Chroogloeocystis siderophila 5.2 s.c.1: one gene and its partners. The protein of the gene in region 1 binds, or shares a complex with, the protein of each later gene. Links are inferred from orthologs where the notes say so. Each region holds a gene or a part of one and is shown in the gene's direction. Other genes may lie near its edges. The genes, in order: accD, accC and NIES1031_RS20250.

Region 1 (7,003 bases):
AAAATTTGACGACGACTTAAACGCCAATACAAATCTTGCAACAGCGCACTCTCAACGAGATAACCAAGTTCCATAATCCCCACCGACGTGCATAATTCGGCTAAATCACTTAAAACGTGCGAGGAAATTAAAACTGTCATTCCGGCTTCTTGGAGTACCTTGATAATTTCGCGGAACTGCATTCGCGCAACAGGATCAAGACCTGAAACCGGTTCATCAAGTAAGAGTAAAATTGGTTCGTGTAGAATTGTTCGCGCTAGACTTAGACGCTGTTTCATTCCTCGCGAAAGCGTGGCGATAGAACTTTGGCGCTTGTATTGCAGTTGCACAAGTTCTAAAACTTCATGTAATCGTCGCGTGCGACGCGGTTCCTTGAGGAAATATAACCGTGCAAAATAATCGAGGTAATCCCAAACTGTGAGATTATCGTACAAAGGAAAATCGTCAGGGAGATAACCCAAGCGGCGTTTCAGCGTAACATTACTTTGGTCTAATCGTAGGCGATCGCCAAGAATATAAATCTCACCCTTAGTCGGTTCTTCCGCCGTCGCCAACATCCGAATTAACGTTGTTTTACCCGCGCCATTAGGTCCAATTAACCCATAGACTTCACCCGCTGCGATTTGCAAATCAACGTCATTGACGGCAATATGACGGTCAAATTGCTTCGTTAAACCGCAAGTCCGAACCGCGAGTTCGCTTGCCATAAATACTTAATAAAACATTTTCACGAGCGTAGCGTATTTCTTCAACGATACATAATACGTTCTCAAAACTGTAACCATGTTCAATACTTCTATCCCTCACCCCTCCTTTGCTGTATGATCAATGACTTGCAAGCGTTGCCAGAAAAACTATGACTACTCAGTACCGTATAACCCTCTTACCAGGCGATGGCATTGGTCCAGAAATTATGTTAGTCGCGGTAGATGTACTGAAGGTAGTGGGTAAGCAGCTAGATATTCGTTTTGAATTTCAAGAAGCCCTGATTGGAGGTGCGGCGATTGATGCGACAGGAGAACCGCTACCACCGACTACATTAGAAATGTGTAAAGACAGTGATGCTGTTTTACTTGCGGCGATTGGTGGTTACAAGTGGGACAATCTACCGCGTCATTTACGCCCAGAAACCGGATTACTTGGATTGCGTGCGGGTTTGGGGTTATTTGCCAATTTGCGCCCAGCTAAAATTCTGCCACAGCTAATCGATGCCTCTAGCTTGAAACCGGAAGTTGTTGACGGCGTAGATATCATGGTTGTACGTGAACTCACTGGCGGAGTTTATTTTGGTCAACCCAAAGGCATTTTTACCACCGAAACCGGAGAAAAACGCGGTGTGAATACAATGGCGTACACCGAAGCCGAAATTGATCGCATCGGGCGTGTCGCGTTTGAAACCGCACAAAAACGTCAAGGAAAACTTTGTTCAGTCGATAAAGCGAATGTTTTAGAAGTCTCGCAGTTGTGGCGCGATCGCATTACCCAATTAGCCACCGAATACCCTGATGTCGAACTTTCGCATATGTACGTTGATAACGCCGCGATGCAGTTAGTGCGCTATCCCAAGCAATTTGACACGATTGTTACTGGTAATCTTTTCGGTGACATCCTTTCGGATGCTGCGGCGATGTTAACAGGAAGTATCGGAATGTTACCTTCTGCAAGTTTAGGCGCTTCTGGTCCTGGAGTGTTTGAACCTGTTCATGGTTCCGCCCCCGATATCGCGGGACAAGATAAAGCGAATCCTCTAGCGCAAGTTCTGAGTGCGGCGATGATGCTGCGCTACGGATTAAATCAACCAATAGCCGCCGATCGCATTGAAAATGCGGTATTGCAAGTTTTAGACCGCGGCGATCGCACCGGCGATATTATGTCTCCAGGAATGAATCTCTTGGGCTGTCGGGCGATGGGTGAAGCTTTAATTGAAGTTTTAAGTGGCGAGTTAACTCATTAAAACTGACAGCAAGGTGCAACAAAAATTAGTAGTGCATATAAAATCTAAACGATCTTAATCGACCTACTAGAATTGAGTGACCCTATACTGCTAAGAGCGGCTCGTCAAATATATCTCACCTATCGAGAATTGCGACCAGACACCGCAGAACAACCAACAGGCGTGGTAATTAATCGCTTAACCTATCGTGGGAGGTTACTTTTTTCCAAAAAACCAATTCTTCTACCTTTAGAGGAATTCATCCCCATCGTTGAAATTGAAAGCAACGAAGACGAATCTGATTTTTAGTCACTGATTGCGAGTGCTTCAAAAAAAGTAGGGAAACATAATTAAAGAAAAAAGCCCTACGTCTGTTTGTAGTTACTCTTAATGATCGACCTTCTATTTACGAGCTTCGCAAATTTCATTGTATTTGCATTAGGAGCATCAATTGGTAGCTTCATCAATGTCGTTGTTTACCGTTTACCAGCTGGAGTATCAATCGTTTCACCGCCTTCGCGCTGTCCGCGTTGCTTGCATCGCTTAGGTAAAGGGGAAAATATTCCCGTTTTAGGTTGGCTACGATTAAAAGGGCGCTGTCGTCACTGTCATGCGGCGATCGCAGTCCGCTATCCGCTAGTAGAAGCCGCGACGGGCTTGATATTTTTACTCGTTTTTTGGCAGTTTGGTATTTCGATTCAAACTGTAGGATATTGGATATTTTGCAGTTGGCTATTGGCGCTGTCACTCATCGATCTCGATACAATGACGCTACCTGATCGCTTGACAAAATCAGGACTCGCGATCGGTTTGGTTTTTGGTGTCGTCGCAGGTTTAATCGTACAAGCCCCTGTCAATGGAGTCGTGTATCACTTGATGTCGCGAGTTGTTGGCGCGGTGTTGGGAATTTGGATATTTGATGCGATCGCGCTTTTCGGTTCGCTGGCGCTAGGACAAGCTGCAATGGGCGCAGGAGACGCCAAATTAGCCGCGATGTTAGGCGCCTGGTTAGGGTGGAAATATCTCTTGTTAGCGGGGTTCCTAGCGTGTGCTATTGGCGCGTTTATCGGTGGCGGGGCGATCGCTTTAGGTATCCTCTCGCGGCGGCAAAAAATGCCTTTTGGTCCTTTTCTCGCACTAGGCGCATTCATTACAATTTTTAGCGGCGACGCGATTCTCGCTGCGTATTTCCGGTTAATCTTTCCCGCGATTTAGAATCTAGTAACGGCTCCCCAGTTCTATCCTGAATCCTCGGTTTTGCTAAAATCTTCTTGTGTCATGGATTACGCTAAGAACTACGAGCAGGCGCTGGGAAGCCGAGTTAATGTGTCAATTGTTAACGGCGCACGACATTCCAGCGCGCATAGTTGATTTGGGAATAACGTCTTATTTTGGCAGTGGTAGCCCAGCCGCTGTACAAGTCCACGCTCAAGACCAATGGGCAGCGTTACTTTTACTCAGTCCGATTGAAGTTGATGATAACGAGCCATAAACTGACTGGCTATCTCGCCCGGATTTTTACTGATGAACTATTAATCGTGATCGCACTGTAAGCTTAGAACGTTTTAAAAATTGCAACATTAGCAATTATCTCGATTTTCACCTCCTGCCTTTTGCCTGTCGCGAGCCAATCCAAAACTAAAAATTATAGGAGTTTATTTCCAAGCGGCTCCCGACTTGATTAATATAAATAATGCTACTCAAAATATGGCACAGTTTAATGTCTCTGTTTGATTGGTTTGCAAATCGGCGAAAGTCTGGTCCTATTAGCCAGGAACGTCAGGAGCGTGACATTGCTGATGGGTTGTGGAGTAAATGTGTGGCTTGTGGAGTTTTGGCATATACCAAAGACCTGCGAGCCAATCAAATGGTTTGTCCAGAGTGTGGACATCATGTACGGGTAGATAGCAACGAACGCATCCGACAATTGATCGACGCGAATACCTGGCAACCACTCGATGAATCTATCAGTCCAGCTGATCCGCTACAATTTCGCGATCGCAAAGCGTATAGCGATCGTCTTCGTGAAACTCAGGAAAAAACGGGGTTAATCGATGCTGTCCAAACAGGTTTCGGGCAACTTGACAAATTTCCGGTTGCTTTGGCGGTGATGGACTTCCGGTTTATGGGCGGTAGTATGGGTTCGGTTGTTGGCGAAAAAATCACGCGTTTAATCGAACGCGCTACCCAAAAGCGCTATCCCGTGATTATTGTCTGTGCATCAGGTGGCGCAAGAATGCAAGAGGGAATGCTCAGCCTTATGCAAATGGCAAAAATCTCAGCTGCGTTAGAATGCCATCGCGAAGCGCGACTCTTATACATCCCTATTTTGACAAATCCGACAACCGGCGGAGTCACCGCCAGCTTTGCGATGTTGGGAGACATCATTATCGCTGAACCCAAAGCAACGATCGGGTTTGCCGGTCGCCGCGTTATCGAACAAACGTTACGCGAAAAGTTACCAGAAGAGTTTCAAACTGCCGAAGATTTATTACAGCACGGCTTTGTCGACGCGATCGTGCCAAGAACTCAACTGAAAAAAACTCTAGCGCAGCTAATCGACCTGCACCAACCGGTTGCTCCTACTCACCATCAGATATTGCAACTAGAGACAATTGCTTTAACTGCCAGAGAGGGATGAGGAACGAGGATTAGTTTTAGGTTTTGAAGTGTGAAAAGTTTGTCAACTCAACACATACGGGTAAGAAATGTCTTACCCCTCACAACTCGTAACTTCCCTGACCTCTGACCTCTATATTGATCCCCAATCCTTATTAAAAGTAAACAAATTGCTCAGTGACATGATATTGATATTAGAGCAGCTTAATCTCTAACTGTCACTTAACAATCATTAATTATGGGTTTTGCAGATGTGTCCATTGCAGAATTAGCAGCGGACTACAACCTCACGGTAGAAGAAGTATTTTCTTTGTGCGAGCAACTGGGTATTGCTTACAAGTCCTCTAAGACTCGTCTGCCCTTAGAGGATGCCAAAGCAATTATTTCCCACGTTATGGAGAAGAATTCAGATTCTCAAACAAAGACTTCTACATGATATTGCGTTGGAACCTAATTGTATTAGTGTCGCGTATTTCCAGGTGCAAAGCCCATAATTGGCAAGCGCCATCACAACTCAAATGAAATGTGCTTCAGAAAGAGATTAAGCTACCGCTATAAAGCTGTGTTGAGGTCGAAATTTTTAAGAGGAAACAATGTTTAAAAGATTGATCGGGCTTGCGGTGGCTACTATATTGCTGACATTCGGTGTAATTGTTGGCAATGCAGCCGCAGTGGAACTAAGCGAAGCTGTACGGACAGTACCGCTGAATAACCAAGGTGATACCATTGTGCTGAGCCTCAAACAAGTCCAAGAAGGGAAACGCTTATTTAACTTTGCTTGTGCGCAGTGTCATGCTGGAGGTGTCACCAAGACAAACCAAAACGTAGGGCTAGATCCCGAAACGCTTGCTTTAGCAACACCACCCCGCAACAACATTGAAGGGCTTGTCGATTATATGCACAACCCCACCACCTATGATGGTGAAGAAGAAATTGCGGAGTTACACCCAAGCACCAAAAGTGCGGATATTTACCCAGCAATGCGGAATCTTACCGAAGACGACTTAGTGGCGATCGCAGGTCATGTTCTGCTTCAGCCGAAAATTGTTGGCGATCGCTGGGGCGGCGGCAAGATTTACTACTAAAGTCTTGTCAAAAAGCGATGAGCTTATAGCAATTAGTTTTTAGCAAAACCCTGAATAGTTAACCAACTAAATCAAAGCTAAGAGCTAATTGCTTTTCTATTATTTGGAAAGCAAGCTTAACTTTTTTCTACAAGTATCTCCATTTCTAGCCACTCACCCTATCGTAATCGTGTTTCAATCTAAATAAATGTTAAGTACAAGCTGTGTGCGCCGTGTAATTATACTTTTGTCTATCGTTGTCGTTTTGTTACTACAGATTACCCCCCCAGCCCATGCCGCTGTTGACCCTTATCTCGCGCGCTATTTGCGTCTTAAAGAACCAATCGCCCTAGAAGTTGACGAACAAGGGACTACCCGCGAGTTTTCTCTCGAAGAGATATCACAAGGCAAAGTGCTGTTTGAAAATAACTGCTTAAACTGTCACGTAGGCGGCGCAACACTTCCAGATCCGCAAACTTCACTAGCACTCAACAAACTCAAAGGCGCAAACCCTCCTAGAGATAATGTGAATAATCTCGTCGCCTTTCTTCGACAACCTATGACTTATGATGGTTCGGAAGAAACGTACTGGTGTCGTCAAGTACCTGAATCGTGGATGACACAAGAGGAAATAGAAAGCTTAGCTGCGTTTGTTCTGACAGCAGCACAAAAGGCTAAAGGCTGGGGTACAGAAAGCTTCTAAGCAACTTTCTCTCGTTTTTTTTTGATAAGAAAAAATGTATCTATGACAACTCGTCGTACTTGGTGTTTGTTTTTATTTAAAATTAAATAGCGACAATACACCTCTTTGGAGAAAACTATGAAATCTATTGCTGCAACTTTGCGGCGCTTCGGTACAGTTGTATTAGCACTCGTACTCGTTGTCGGTAGCTTTGCGTTCTTTGCTCCTACAGCAGCAGCTGAAACTTATCAAGTTAAACTAGGTTCTGATAAAGGAATGTTAGTTTTCGATCCAGCAAAACTGACGATCAAGCCTGGTGACACAGTTGAATGGGTGAACAACAAAGTACCTCCCCACAACGTTGTCTTCGATGCAGCGAATAATCCTACTAAGAGTGCAGATTTAGCGAAAAATCTGTCTCACAAGCAGTTGCTGATGACTCCAGGTCAACAAGTCAAGACCACTTTCCCAGAAGATGCACCCGCAGGCGACTACACTTATTACTGCGAACCTCACCGTGGTGCTGGTATGATTGGCAAAATCACTGTTGAAGGCTAATCCTACTCCTCGCGTGTTGCGTGGCATAAATTAACCTCGCACAAGACAACCTCTACTGATGCCTCAGGAGTCATAAAATCAACTCTTGGGGCATTGTGATTGTTGAATTGGAAGAGTTTACCCTCACATCCCCCACTGGGCTACGCG
Region 2 (7,016 bases), on another replicon or contig:
ATAGCGGGGTTATTGTCGAAGAAGCGACACCCCAAGAATTCTTCCAGAACCCGAAAGAAGAACGCACGCGCAAGTTTTTATCTCAAATTTTATAATTCAGCATTGATGCGACTATCCGGCTAAACTATGCGGCTGAACTCAAGCGATTAGCTAACTGACTTAAATAAATATAGGGCGTTTCTTCATAACTGAAGAATGCCCAAATGTAAGAATGATTTGCAATTTTGCCTTACAAAAATGAAGATAGCTTTTTGCAAGGCTGATTGTGGTTAATATACTAGGTTTGTTTTCCCTGGCTCATCGCCTCAGAGGTAAAATTGTGGAGTAATTAAATTAGTTAGTTGCGTTGAATGCTTCAGATTGCCACAAAAATACGTGTTTAGACTTAGCTCATCGTGGCTGAACTGCGGTCATATGTGCTGCGGAAGCTTGGATTTACTTTACCTTGGATGTCTTGAATATAGTCAAGATATTCGGTGCCATCTAGACCCATTTCGGATGCTGCACGGTTAAGCATCGATTGTTGACGATTTCTGATCAGGTGATGATGACGCATCATTAAGGCACGAGCTTGATCTTGAGCAGACATATCGGCTTCCTCTTTAAATAATTTGTTTACGTTTTTGCTTTACATGTTCACTATATCAGACAATTCTGTAGCTAAAAATACAAAATGACTTACTTTAACAAAAGTTTACATTTTCCTCATAATTTGAAGATGCGATCGCAATCGCTCTGCTTTGCATGATTGCCCTCGCTCAAGGTTAGGCTATGGTTGATACACAAGTCCTCAGGCTCAAATTTAAGGGGCACAGAAACTCCCTAAATCCTCCAATAGCGAACTTTTATCTACAAACCCTTAGAAGCGCCTCGGCTTGAGAGAAGAAGTTGAGAGATAAAGGCTGAATCCAGGTTGTAAAAAAGTGTGCCTTAATTTCTTCTAGGAATACCGCAGTGTTAAGTTGTTTATCTTTGGTAAAAAAGTGTGCCTTAATTTCTTCAACTGACAATCAGCGTTTTTCGGTTAATAGCTTTAGTGATAGCTAAGCATTTAACGTAGTAAGTAGACAAACAAATTGGCTGACACAATACTTATAGACGAATTATGTTTGATGCACTTGCTGACCGTTTAGAGTCTGCCTGGAAAAAGCTACGGGGTCAAGACAAGATTACCCAGTCCAACATTCAAGAAGCACTCCGAGAAGTGCGTCGCGCGCTGTTGGAAGCAGACGTTAATTTACAGGTAGTCAAAGACTTTATTGCTGAAGTCGAATCTCATGCGCAAGGCGCTGAGGTCATTGCTGGAGTACGACCCGATCAGCAGTTCATCAAAATTGTTTACGAAGAACTTGTGCAAGTCATGGGGGAAACAAACGTTCCTCTAGCACAAGCGGAACAACCGCCGACAATTGTCCTGATGGCTGGTTTACAGGGAACCGGAAAAACAACAGCAACAGCTAAATTAGCATTGCACCTACGCAAGTTAGATCGCAGTTGCATGATGGTAGCCACCGACGTTTATCGTCCTGCAGCGATCGACCAATTAGTGACACTAGGTAAGCAAATCGAAGTACCTGTGTTTGAAATGGGAAGTGATGCTAACCCTGTAGAAATTGCGCGTCAGGGAGTCGAACGCGCAAAAGCCGAAGGAGTAGACACCGTCATTATTGACACGGCTGGTCGCTTACAAATTGACCAAGACATGATGGCAGAGTTAGCCCAAATCAAAGAAGCGGTGCAACCCCATGAAGTTCTACTTGTTGTAGACGCGATGACAGGTCAAGAAGCGGCAAATTTGACGCGAACGTTTCACGATGAAATTGGGATTACAGGGGCAATTCTGACGAAACTTGATGGCGATAGCCGAGGTGGTGCAGCGTTATCAGTACGCCAAATTTCCGGTCAACCGATTAAGTTTGTCGGTGTTGGGGAAAAAGTCGAAGCACTTCAACCGTTTTACCCTGATCGCATGGCGTCGCGAATTCTCGGAATGGGTGATGTCTTAACGCTAGTCGAAAAAGCGCAGGAGGAAATTGACCTTGCGGATGCTGCCAAGATGCAAGAAAAAATTATGGCAGCAAAATTTGACTTTACCGACTTCCTCAAGCAGATGCGGCTGCTAAAGAATATGGGTTCGCTTGGCGGCATCATGAAGCTGATTCCAGGCATGAATAAGTTATCGGAAGATCAACTCAAGCAAGGCGAAACGCAGCTAAAGCGTGCCGAGGCAATGATTAATTCAATGACCGCGCAAGAACGCCGCGATCCTGATTTACTCGCTAGTTCTCCAAGTCGCAGAAAACGGATTGCAAATGGTTCGGGTTACAAAGAAGCCGATGTGAATAAGTTAGTGGGTGATTTCCAGAAAATGCGATCGCTCATGCAACAAATGACGCAAGGCGGCTTCCCTGGAATGCCTGGAATGTTCGGTGACGGTATGGGCAATCCTCTTGCCGCTGCTGGTAATCGTCCTTCCGCACCAGGTTGGCGCGGCTATAGCGGCGGTGGTACAGCCAAGAAGAAGAAAAAGGAAAAGAAGAAAAAAGGGTTTGGTACGCTATAGGGATCAAAGATCGGGAGTCGGAGGTTCAGAGGAAAAATTTGACAACTAAACTCTAGCCCCTCGCTCCTCGCTCCTAATGCATCTTGATGCGGATGGCGAGACTCGAACTCGCAAGGCGTAAGCCACACGCCCCTCAAACGTGCGTGTCTACCAGTTCCACCACATCCGCTTTCGACTAACTATAGATAGTAGCAGATTACGCGCAATTTCGTTGCAGATTTACTGTATGCTGAAGCTACGCGATCGCACTGCCGCTGTAGAGAAGTTCTAGGAGTTAGCGAGAGCAATTATTCTAACTGTTGGTATTGCTGACAAATGCACTTTTCTAAAATACTCATTGCCAATCGGGGAGAAATTGCCCTGCGGATTATTCGTGCCTGTGAAGAAATGGGAATTGCCACTGTTGCAGTTCATTCGACTGTTGACCGCGATTCTCTCCACGTCCAGCTTGCGGATGAAGCGGTATGCATCGGCGAGGCTCCAAGTAGCAAAAGTTATCTAAATATTCCGCGAATTATCGCCGCAGCTTTAACGCGCAACGCCACGGCGATTCACCCAGGGTATGGATTTTTAGCTGAAAATGCCCGATTTGCCGAAATTTGCAGCGATCATCAAATTACATTCATTGGTCCTTCTCCCGAAGCGATTCGCGCGATGGGCGATAAATCAACGGCGAAAGAAACGATGATTCGCGCGGGCGTGCCGATTGTGCCTGGTAGCGATGGCTTACTCAAAGACGAACTCGAAGCGACTGCGATCGCGCGTCAAATTGGCTATCCGGTCATCGTCAAAGCGACAGCAGGCGGTGGCGGACGTGGAATGCGTCTTGTCCGCGACGATAGTGAAATCACCAAACTTTTTTTAGCCGCCCAAGGAGAAGCTGAAGCTGCCTTCGGTAATCCTGGACTATATCTCGAAAAATTTATCGAACGTCCGCGCCATATCGAATTTCAAATTCTTGCAGATAGCTACGGTAACGTGATTCACCTCGGTGAACGCGATTGTTCGATTCAACGCCGTCACCAAAAATTATTAGAAGAAGCACCTAGCCCCGCACTCACTCCTGAACTCCGCGAAAAAATGGGAGAAGCTGCGGTAAAGGCGGCTAAGTCGATTGATTATGTTGGTGCAGGTACAGTGGAATTTCTCCTTGCTCCCAACGGCGAATTTTATTTTATGGAAATGAATACGCGGATTCAAGTTGAGCATCCCGTCACCGAAATGATTACTGGACTTGACTTAGTAGCTGAACAAATTCGCGTAGCCCAAGGTGAAAAACTTCAGTTGACTCAAGACCAAGTTATACTACGCGGTCATGCGATCGAATGTCGCATTAATGCTGAAGACCCAGATCATGACTTTCGTCCGTCTCCAGGTCGGATTAGCGGCTACTTACCACCTGGTGGTCCTGGTGTCCGCATGGATTCTCACGTTTACACCGATTATCAAATTCCTCCCTACTACGATTCATTGATTGCCAAATTAATCGTGTGGGGTCCAGATCGTGCCAGCGCCATTAAACGCATGAAACGTGCTTTACGCGAATGTGCCTTGACTGGCTTGCCCACAACAATCAACTTCCATCAAAGGATTTTAGAAACACCAGAGTTTTTAAAAGGCGACGTCTATACGAACTTTGTCGAACGCGTTATGTTCTCAAGGGGAAATTAGAGGTCAGTGTTCAAGGTTTGCAGGTCAGAAGAGCTTCAATCGCTATTCACTCACCCCTCTTTTCAGTGCAAACGCGTAGCCATTGTCAGTAGTCCTTGCTGACCTAACAGTAGCTCGCGCAGCAAGCTGACAATTCCAAGCCAAATCACAGGAGTAATATCGACTCCGCCGATTGGCGGTACTAGCTTGCGCAAAGGCGCTAAAAAGGGTTCCGTGGTTACAGCAATGACGTTGAAAGGAAAGCGTTTGAGATCAACTTGTGGATACCACGTCAGAACGATGCGGAAAAGAAATAACAAGATCATTAGTCCCAAAACAGAACCAAGAATCCAATTTGTCAGAGTAACAGCGCTCATATCGATATTAGCGGCGAAACAACTCAAAAATTGACTAGTAAGCTGCAAAAGTACCTAAATACTGAAGAAGCACTCCATCGAGACCGAGATGTAGCAACTGAAGTCACGACACTACGGCTACAACCTTTGTTTTTTAATTTTTGTAAATATTTTAGTATTTTAACTAAAAAAGGGTCGTTAGCAGTCTGTGGAGAAATTGTAGCGCGTAAAACTATTTCCACTGTGGCTCATTATTGCTTGTAAAGATGGAGTATTAATCTAAAACAGTACACGATGAGCTTCTCAATGGTGTGACAGAAGATTAAAATTAAGATCGAAGTGTGCAAAAAGGTTGCAAATCTATGACACCCTCTTTAATGAATTTCTTTTATAGTTTGCTTGCAGGACTTTTAATTGTTGTTGTTCCAGCAACAGTTGGTTTGATTTTTATTAGTCAAAAGGATAAAATCCAGCGCTCATAATAGATTTAGGGAGTCTCAACGACTCCCTATCAATTTTACTAACGCGTGCTGTAGTTGTGTCATAGATGTGTAGCGAGTAAATGAGTTGCATACAAGCGTATATTTAAATAATATCGATTGGCGTACGCAACAAAGACAATGCCCAGATCCCTATGGTGATTTTCGGCTGCACTCGTTAGGATAAGACATACTTGAGAGAACAGAAATGGTTAACTTTGGACTAAATTCAGCGAGTATCCTGGGCATCTTCTTAGCTGTAGCTGGTGCAGGGCTATATTTCCTGCGCTCAGTGCGTCCAGAGCTATCGCGAGATCATGACATCTTTTTTGCGGCTGTCGGGTTACTGTGCGGTTTTATTCTTCTATTTCAAGGCTGGCGATTAGACCCGATTTTGCAATTTGGTCAATTACTACTCACGGGTTCAGCAATCTTCTTTGCGGTTGAAAGCGTCCGACTGCGTGGTGTTGCTACTGAACAAGCCAAACGCAACACGCGAATTGTAGACGAAGAAAGACCAGTTAGTCCCGTTTATGAGTATCAAGCCGAGTTAGATGAACTTGAGCCACTTTACGAAGAACGCCCGACAATTAACCCTAGAAGAAGAATTCAGGGAACAAAAGAAACGCGCCCAGCACGAACCACCGACTATGAAGACGAAGGCCGTCGTAATTCGACCGATGACTACGATGATGAACCTCGGCGTCGGTACTCGAATCGCGGTAGCAGTTCTGAACGCTTAGCACCAGCAGATAAAGCAACTAAGCGCCGTCGTCCTTCTCGTCCGACAAGCCGTCCAACCACTGAGCGCCCAGAAGTTGATGAATGGGGATATCCTAAATCAGATAGTAGTTGGGATGATGTCGGTAGCAGCAGCGCGAGTAGACCATCGCGTTCTACAAGAAGTAGTGATTCTTCGTGGGAAGACAAAGATAGCTCTAGTACGACATCTCGACCAACGCGAAAGCGGCGTCCTGCACAAGGTACGTCTCGAAGAAGAGAGGATGTTGAGGCAACGCCAACAGATTATGTAGATTACAAGCCTGTTGATTCATCTGATAGTGATTTTGATAATTCAGTCAGGTTTGACGAACCTTAGTTCAATACTTTACTTATAGGTCAAACTAAAGCCATATATCTATACTTATGCGATTAGCCCTAATTGTCAGTTGCTAATTAGCTAATACTTTGAGTGAGTGTGGTCAAGTTATGCCCTAAAGATACTAAAATGCTGAATGTCAGCTTGGGCAGGGGCATAAAAGTAGACTTGAGGTGAGAAAATTTTTAGCAAAATGGTGGCTTCAGCACTGGATTTATCTTTGTCTAGGTTTGGGGTTATTGATTTTTGCGATCGCGTGTACTCCTATTGATCGCCTCAGCACTCCCGCTAGTCTAAACAGCCGATATACTGATGAACAACCGGCATTGAGTGGTGATGGTCGCTACGTAGCTTTTATCTCTAACCGTGACGGTAGTCGTCGTCTCCTCTTGTATGACCTGCAAGCGCAGGTTTTGCTACCTTTACCGCGCTTACAAGACCGCCCTGAAGCCGTTGCAGAAAGCCCTAGCATTAGTTATACAGGACGCTACATTGTCTGTATTATTAACGACCAAGGAAGACCAAGTTTAGTACTCTACGATCGCGTGACGCGACAGCGACAGATTTTAAGCCGATGGTATCAAGGATGGGTTCGCAATCCGAGCATTAGTCCTGATGGTCGCTACATCGTCGTTGAGAGTAGTATTAATGGTCAGTGGGATATTGAAGTCCTCGATCGAGGTTCTCGAATTGAACTAGATATTCCTGACGGTGTTCCTATTGAAGGTCGTAAATCGTAGATGCCTTCCGACTTTAGTCGGGGCTACCCGAACAAACAGTTGACAGCTGACAAAGTCTTCCCACACTCTCTTCACTGTCAACTGCTATCAAGCCTAATTTTGAGTCTATCAATCGGTTTGTGAAACGCT
Region 3 (6,900 bases), on another replicon or contig:
AATTTCAGAATTGCTTCAGTGACTTCTGGTAAAATCTGAGCAAAACCAACGCTAAATCCAAATACTCGTTGTAACCCAAGTGTATCGCCAATCTTGCGATTGAAAAAGATATTCTCGCCACTATCAATTAACTGTTGAGTAATTTTCACTGCCCCGACACGTTCATAAGCACCAGGCGATTTTGGGTCGAGACCTTTTTGACGTACGAGTTGTTCTGCTTGTTGTGGGTTAAGTAACTTACCAAAATAATCGTAGTAACCTAAAGGTTGTGTAGGTGCAGGTTGTAGTAGTGCTTCAGTTGCTTTTAGTGGTGCCTGTAGTAAGAAGTCTGAGAGAAAAACCGCAGCTACTCCAACTATAGCAATCAGGACAAACAGCGATCTGTAGTGCCAACGCATATATGCCCCCTTGATTAATTTAAATTAAGGGTTAAAAAAATTTCTCGGAGCAAATTTTGGTAAGCATAATATAACTAACTGTTATCTGAGATACATTTTTTTGCAATGAATCTTTAGCGATCGCCTCTAAGAATAGATACATAACTAATTCTTAATTCCTGTCGTCGCGATTCCTTGAATAAATTGTCTTTGACCGAAAAGGAACAAGATGACGACGGGAATTGTGGCGATCACGACTGCTGCCATCAGTAAGGGCCAATTATTTGTAAACTGCTCTTGAAACTCGGCTAGCGCCAGTTGTACCGTCCTTAACTCTGGTCTTGTCGTAAACACTAACGGTTTAAACAAGTCATTCCATTCTCCGATAAAAGTAAATAAAAACAACGTGACCAACGCCGGACGCGACAACGGTAGCATCACTCGCCATAAAACTTGCCAGCGATTCGCGCCATCCAACGCCGCCGCTTCCTCTAACTCGATGGGAATTGTCAAGAAGTACTGGCGTAGCAAAAAAATCCCAAAGCCATTGACTGCTGTTGGCAGAATCAGCGCCCCGTAAGTGTTAATGAGATGACCCCACTTGAGCACCAAGAATATGGGAATAACTAATAATTGAAAAGGAATGACCAGCGTAGCTAAAACAATCAGTAGCACAACTTGCCGACCGAGGAATTTTAACCGCGCGAGTGCATACCCCGCCAAGGCTGAGGAAAATAGCTGAAAAGCAGTCACAGCTAGTGCAACCAGCGTAGAGTTCGCAAACGCTAGCAGGAACTTGCCTCGCTGCCAAGCGTCTTGATAGTTAGCTAATGACCAGCCATTTTGTGGTATTAACGTGATTGTCGAGCCTTTTGGGGCAAAGGAGGTCAGAAAAACTATTCCTAGGGGTAGTAGTATAAGACCCGCACCTAGTAGTAGAACAGCTAAGTTAACGACTTCTAATATAGATTCACGGGTGGCAGTGTTGTTGAGATTTTTTTTAGGCATTGATACTAATTTGGCTTTATGCTTTGATAAACACTGATATTATTTTTTAATTTAAAAAATATTTCATGACCAAACGTAACGTAGCGCATCGAGATTTGTTAAGTTAAATTTAACCATTTTCAACTTTACACTTGAGTTGCCAGGTTAACCAAGCTCGTATCAGTTGATTTACGTAAATAGGAGATAAAAGACCTATGCAGCAGCTGGCTGCCACCGCCGCAGAACTTGATTTCCACAGCGAAACCTACAAGGACGCTTACAGTCGCATCAACGCGATCGTGATTGAAGGGGAGAAAGAAGCCCATGAAAATTACATCCGATTAGCGGAACTGCTGCCAGAACACAAAGAGGAACTGATTCGCTTATCGAAGATGGAAAACCGCCACAAGAAAGGTTTTGAAGCTTGTGGGCGCAATCTTCAGGTCACACCAGATATGCAGTTTGCGCAAGAGTTCTTTGCCAAATTGCACCAGAACTTCCAAAAAGCAGCCGAATCAGGCAACGTAGTAACTTGCTTACTCATTCAATCACTGATTATCGAATGCTTCGCGATCGCCGCTTACAATATCTATATTCCTGTTGCCGATGACTTTGCCCGTAAAATTACTGAAGGCGTTGTCAAAGACGAATACAGCCACCTCAACTTTGGCGAAGTCTGGTTAAAAGAACACTTTGAGGCATCGAAAGCTGAACTCGAACAAGCAAATCGTCAAAACCTTCCTATCGTTTGGCAAATGCTCAATGCAGTTGAAAACGATGCGCACACCTTAGCAATGGAAAAAGAAGCTTTAGTTGAAGATTTCATGATTCAATACGGTGAAGCGCTGAGTAACATCGGCTTCACTACCCGCGATATTATGCGGATGTCGGCATACGGACTTACAGCTGCATAAAACTTACCAAAGTGCAGGGGTGGAAAAATCACCCCTGTATCAGTTTCACTGCATTGCCTAAACGTATACATTGATCGCCAGCAAGCTGAGCCTCAACTCAGTTAATCTGTGTGATATTTTTGTGGAAATTCTCCTAAATCTCACACTCTTCATTTTTCTCACAGCAGCTATAAGTCTCATACAGCACAATAAATGTTTGGTCTAATCGGTCACCTTACTAGTTTGGAACACGCCCAAGCAGTAGCTAAAGAGTTAGGCTACCCTGAATACGCAGATCAAGGGCTTGATTTTTGGTGCAGCGCTCCGCCCCAAATCGTTGATACTATCAAAGTTACAAGCATTACTGGGCAAATCATCGAAGGTCGGTACGTTGAGTCATGCTTTCTCCCTGAAATGCTGGCTTCCCGCCGGATCAAGGCAGCAACGCGAAAGGTCCTCAACGCGATGGCTCACGCACAAAAGCATGGAATTAATATTACGGCTTTAGGCGGTTTCTCATCGATTATTTTTGAAAATTTTAACCTTTACCAAAATCGCCAAGTGCGCAACGTGCGGCTAGAGTTTGAGCGGTTTACGACAGGTAACACGCACACAGCTTATATTATTTGTCGTCAAGTTGAACAAGCCTCTGAGAAGCTAGGGATTGAACTCTCGAAAGCAACTGTTGCCGTGTGTGGTGCGACAGGTGACATCGGTAGCGCAATCTGCCGTTGGTTAGACACGAGAACAGATGTAGCTGAGTTGCTATTAATTGCGCGTAATCAAGAGCGACTACAGCATTTACAATCCGAACTCGGTCGTGGCAAGATTATGAGTCTGGAGGAAGCTTTACCGCAAGCAGACATTATCGTTTGGGTTGCTAGTATGCCCAAGGGTGTGGAAATCGATCCAACAACGCTCAAGCAACCTTGTTTATTGATTGATGGAGGCTATCCCAAAAATTTAGTAACTAAAGTACAGCACCCTGGCGTGTCTGTCCTCAATGGCGGTATCGTTGAGCATTCGCTTGACATTGACTGGCGAATTATGAACATAGTTAATATGGATGTTCCTGCTCGTCAACTCTTTGCTTGTTTTGCTGAGTCAATGCTACTCGAATTTGAAAAGCTGTACACTAACTTTTCTTGGGGACGCAACCAAATTACAGTAGAAAAGATGGAACACATTGGTCAAGTATCTGTCAAACATGGTTTTCGTCCTTTGTTAGTCTAGGGGTGAGGAGTGAAAAGCGAGCACTAGTGATTAGTGAGAGAGTAGGAGTGTAGGAACATTGTAGAGTGGGAGAGATGAAGATGCTATTTTACCCACCTACCTACGCAACAACCCGCCTACTCTCCTGACCCCTGACCTCTGACCCCTGACCCCTCACTATGGCAACTACTGAGCGTAAACCACTACTTTTAGACTTTGAGAAGCCGCTGATTGAACTTGAATCACGAATTGATCAAATTCGCGAACTTGCGGCAGAAAATGGCGTCGATGTCTCAGAAGATATTCGCCAACTAGAAGCCCGCGCCATGCAACTACGACAAGAAATTTTTAGTAGTCTTTCGCCTTCGCAGAAGTTGCAATTGGCACGTCATCCCCGTCGTCCGAGTACGCTTGATTACATTCAAGCGATTAGCGATGAATGGATGGAACTACACGGTGATCGCCGAGGAACTGACGATCCGGCTTTAGTTGGTGGAGTGGCAAAACTTGCTGGGCGCGCGGTTGTGATGGTGGGACATCAAAAAGGACGCGACACGAAAGATAATATTGCGCGAAACTTTGGCATGGCTTCTCCTGGGGGCTATCGTAAAGCAATTCGGCTAATGGAACACGCCAATCGCTTCGGAATGCCGATCTTGACTTTTATTGATACGCCAGGCGCTTTACCTACAGCAGAAGCAGAATACAAAGGTGCAGGTGAAGCGATCGCTTATAATCTCCGCGAAATGTTTCGCTTTGAAGTACCGATTATTTGTACTGTCATTGGTGAAGGCGGTTCGGGCGGTGCTTTAGGGATCGGTGTTGGCGATCGCTTACTGATGTTTGAACACTCGGTTTACACGGTTGCGACGCCTGAAGCTTGTGCAGCAATTCTCTGGAAAGATGCAGCTAAAGCTTCCCAAGCTGCGGTAGCTTTAAAAATTACGGCTCCCGATTTAAAAAATCTGGGTATTCTTGACCAAATCTTATCAGAACCAAGTGGCGGCGCGCATTCTGATCCTTTAGGGGCAGCAACGATTCTCAAGCAAGCATTAATCGAAAACTTAGAAGCCCTCTTGCAAACAAGCGGTCAAGAACGCCGTAAAATGCGCTACCAAAAATTTCGTAAATTAGGTGTTTTTACTGATTTGCCTTAAGCCTTAAGCAAGTCCGTTAATTGCGATCAAGAAGGCAAGTGATATAATTACCCTTAGCGTGTAAAGTTTCTTTACAGACAACGCGTCCTACTACGGTTACGTAGCTGGGGTTACTTGCTTTTGAGCAGCCGGTCGGTTGTTACTTTGTTCGTTACCAAGCAATTATTTATTTGGAATCGTATTATGCCAGAAAGGCAATTAATCTAAGTCTTAGACCTGATTAATCTATCTAGGGTAAGAAGTTGAGATAATGAGGAAGCAATGCCACTTCTTCAAGGAAACAGGAATTCATGAATTTGGCGAAAAATAAAAGCGCCTTGATTACTGGTGCAAGTAGTGGAATTGGGAAAGCAACCGCTTTAGCCTTTGCTAAGGTAGGAATTGATGTTGTATTAGTGAGCCGAACTCAAGAAAAACTAGCGGCTGTAGCTAGTGCAGTCGAGCAAACTAAAGCAAAAGCAACCACCTATGCGCTCGATTTAGCTGATATTGAAAAAGTGCGAGAGAAAATCAGCGCAATCGCAGCAAATACAAAAGTCGATATTTTAATCAATAGCGCTGGAATGGGATATACCGGAAACTTGAGTGACACACCATTAAGCGATTGGCAAGCAGTGATGAACTTAAATCTCACAAGCGTGTTTCAATGTATTTTAGGAGTGTTACCAACAATGCGCGATCGCGGTACAGGGACAATCGTCAACGTCGCTTCAGTCGCGGGTTTGCAACCTTTTCCGAGTTGGGGCGCTTATTCGGTGAGTAAAGCGGGACTGATTGCGCTTTCTAAAACCTTAGCAGCAGAAGAACGTCAAAATGGAATTCGGGTTACAACGATTTGCCCAGGCGCTGTCAATACTGAGCTATGGAACAGCGATACTGTGAGAATTAAACTTGAGCGATCAGCAATGTTAACGCCAGAAAGCGTTGCGCAGTCAATATTGCACACTGTACTCCTTCCAGAACAAGCCGTCATCGAGGAGTTAACCTTAATGCCCAGCACTGGCGTTTTGTAAAGCTATCAGCAATGACCATCTACATTCAACCTTCAGATACCAACTGTAGGATTGATATTCGCGACTAAATGTGTTGGATTCAACACTCACAATTATTACGAAAACCTTAATTGAGACTTTAGACCATGACTATTGGATTCCCCAACGGTTCTCCTCGCTCCAACTCACCTTTGATGCCAGATAGTTTAGAAGATACAATCAACCGCATTGCGACACGGCCAGACCGCAATACCCAAAATGGGAAAGAAGCACAATTGCAACCGCCTTCCGAAGAACTCAACGAAGCGATGGTAGAAGCAGTACGCACGATGCTATTAGGTGTGGGAGAAGATCCAGAACGCGAGGGGCTAATCAAAACTCCTAAGCGCGTCGTTGAAGCTATGCGCTTTCTTACCAGCGGTTACAACCAATCATTAGAAGACCTTGTTAATAACGCCATCTTTGACGAAGGTCACAACGAGATGGTACTTGTGCGGGATATTAACTTCTTTAGCTTGTGCGAACATCATATGCTGCCATTTATGGGTAGAGCACACGTTGCGTATATCCCTAATGAGAAAGTTGTAGGATTAAGTAAACTGGCTCGAATTGTTGAGATGTACTCGCGTCGCTTGCAAGTGCAAGAACGTCTCACACGTCAAATTGCTGAAGCTGTACAAACGATTTTAGAACCCCAAGGCGTTGCTGTTGTGATGGAAGCAACTCATATGTGTATGGTAATGCGCGGCGTTCAAAAACCAGGGTCGTGGACAGTTACGAGTGCTATGATTGGTGTATTTCACGATGAGCAAAAAACGCGCGAAGAGTTTTTGAATTTGATTCGACATCAGCCAGCGTTTTTCTAGCGGCTAATTGTTGAAATAGCTGTGCAACTTTCTTTAAATCTTTATCACCAGGGGCGCGCTCTACACCACTCGACAAATCGATACCGTAAGGTTTTAACTGATTAAGTGCATCACTAACGTTTTCTGGAGTTAATCCACCTGCGAGTAACCACGGACAACTTGGGTAAAACTGCCGTAGGGTTGTCCAATCTAGGGTTTTTCCAGTACCTCCCAATATTTGAGGATGATAGGCATCGAGTAAGAGTGTATCTACACAGTCAATATAAAGATTTGCTTGCACTAATGCTTGTGAATCTCGCACTCGCAGGGCTTTAATGATTTCTACGCCAGGAGGTAACTCTTGGCGAAGTTGCATGCAAAATTCTGGAGATTCATTGCCGTGCAATTGAACGCCAGTAAGATCTCCAGCGATCGCC

The links.
Region 2: the proteins of accD (region 1) and accC are in contact, whole or in part, in a solved structure (PDB 8UXZ), measured with the Escherichia coli proteins. The link is inferred for Chroogloeocystis siderophila 5.2 s.c.1 from one-to-one orthologs.
Region 3: the proteins of accD (region 1) and NIES1031_RS20250 are in contact, whole or in part, in a solved structure (PDB 8UXZ), measured with the Escherichia coli proteins. The link is inferred for Chroogloeocystis siderophila 5.2 s.c.1 from one-to-one orthologs.

Annotation. Positions count from the first base shown.
Region 1 is NZ_MRCC01000004.1:155,311-162,313, forward strand. Bases 2,717-5,613 are described here. They hold accD (acetyl-CoA carboxylase, carboxyltransferase subunit beta), read left to right. Parts: upstream 2,717-3,653; coding sequence 3,654-4,574; downstream 4,575-5,613. Other genes in these bases: NIES1031_RS05695 (prepilin peptidase), read left to right, coding at 2,717-3,148; NIES1031_RS05700 (putative signal transducing protein), read left to right, coding at 3,207-3,425; NIES1031_RS05710 (translation initiation factor IF-2), read left to right, coding at 4,791-4,988; psbV (photosystem II cytochrome c-550), read left to right, coding at 5,146-5,613. In the rest of the region: NIES1031_RS05680 (ABC transporter ATP-binding protein), read right to left, coding at 1-707; leuB (3-isopropylmalate dehydrogenase), read left to right, coding at 857-1,954; NIES1031_RS05690 (hypothetical protein), read left to right, coding at 2,027-2,242; more of NIES1031_RS05695, read left to right, coding at 2,327-2,716; more of psbV, read left to right, coding at 5,614-5,637; photosystem II cytochrome PsbV2, read left to right, coding at 5,864-6,319; petE (plastocyanin), read left to right, coding at 6,437-6,856.
Region 2 is NZ_MRCC01000005.1:34,934-41,949, reverse strand. What follows is about bases 2,147-5,056. They hold accC (acetyl-CoA carboxylase biotin carboxylase subunit), read left to right. Parts: upstream 2,147-2,878; coding sequence 2,879-4,234; downstream 4,235-5,056. Other genes in these bases: psbX (photosystem II reaction center protein PsbX), read left to right, coding at 4,932-5,051; NIES1031_RS06690 (YggT family protein), read right to left, coding at 4,297-4,590; ffh (signal recognition particle protein), read left to right, coding at 2,147-2,563. Outside these bases: gifA (glutamine synthetase inactivation factor IF7A), read right to left, coding at 386-589; more of ffh, read left to right, coding at 1,106-2,146; NIES1031_RS06680 (Ycf66 family protein), read left to right, coding at 5,257-6,147; NIES1031_RS06675 (TolB family protein), read left to right, coding at 6,321-6,887; NIES1031_RS06670 (TolB family protein), read left to right, coding at 7,007-7,016. UniProt on the Escherichia coli protein: This protein is a component of the acetyl coenzyme A carboxylase complex; first, biotin carboxylase catalyzes the carboxylation of the carrier protein and then the transcarboxylase transfers the carboxyl group to form malonyl-CoA.
Region 3 is NZ_MRCC01000020.1:71,119-78,018, reverse strand. What follows is about bases 2,844-5,637. They hold NIES1031_RS20250 (acetyl-CoA carboxylase carboxyltransferase subunit alpha), read left to right. Parts: upstream 2,844-3,648; coding sequence 3,649-4,626; downstream 4,627-5,637. Other genes in these bases: NIES1031_RS20245 (SDR family oxidoreductase), read left to right, coding at 4,917-5,637; NIES1031_RS20255 (long-chain acyl-[acyl-carrier-protein] reductase), read left to right, coding at 2,844-3,490. In the rest of the region: NIES1031_RS20270 (hypothetical protein), read right to left, coding at 1-398; NIES1031_RS20265 (carbohydrate ABC transporter permease), read right to left, coding at 543-1,385; NIES1031_RS20260 (aldehyde oxygenase (deformylating)), read left to right, coding at 1,580-2,278; more of NIES1031_RS20255, read left to right, coding at 2,471-2,843; more of NIES1031_RS20245, read left to right, coding at 5,638-5,639; GTP cyclohydrolase I FolE, read left to right, coding at 5,765-6,484; NIES1031_RS20235 (phosphoribosylanthranilate isomerase), read right to left, coding at 6,402-6,900. UniProt on the Escherichia coli protein: Component of the acetyl coenzyme A carboxylase (ACC) complex. First, biotin carboxylase catalyzes the carboxylation of biotin on its carrier protein (BCCP) and then the CO(2) group is transferred by the carboxyltransferase to acetyl-CoA to form malonyl-CoA.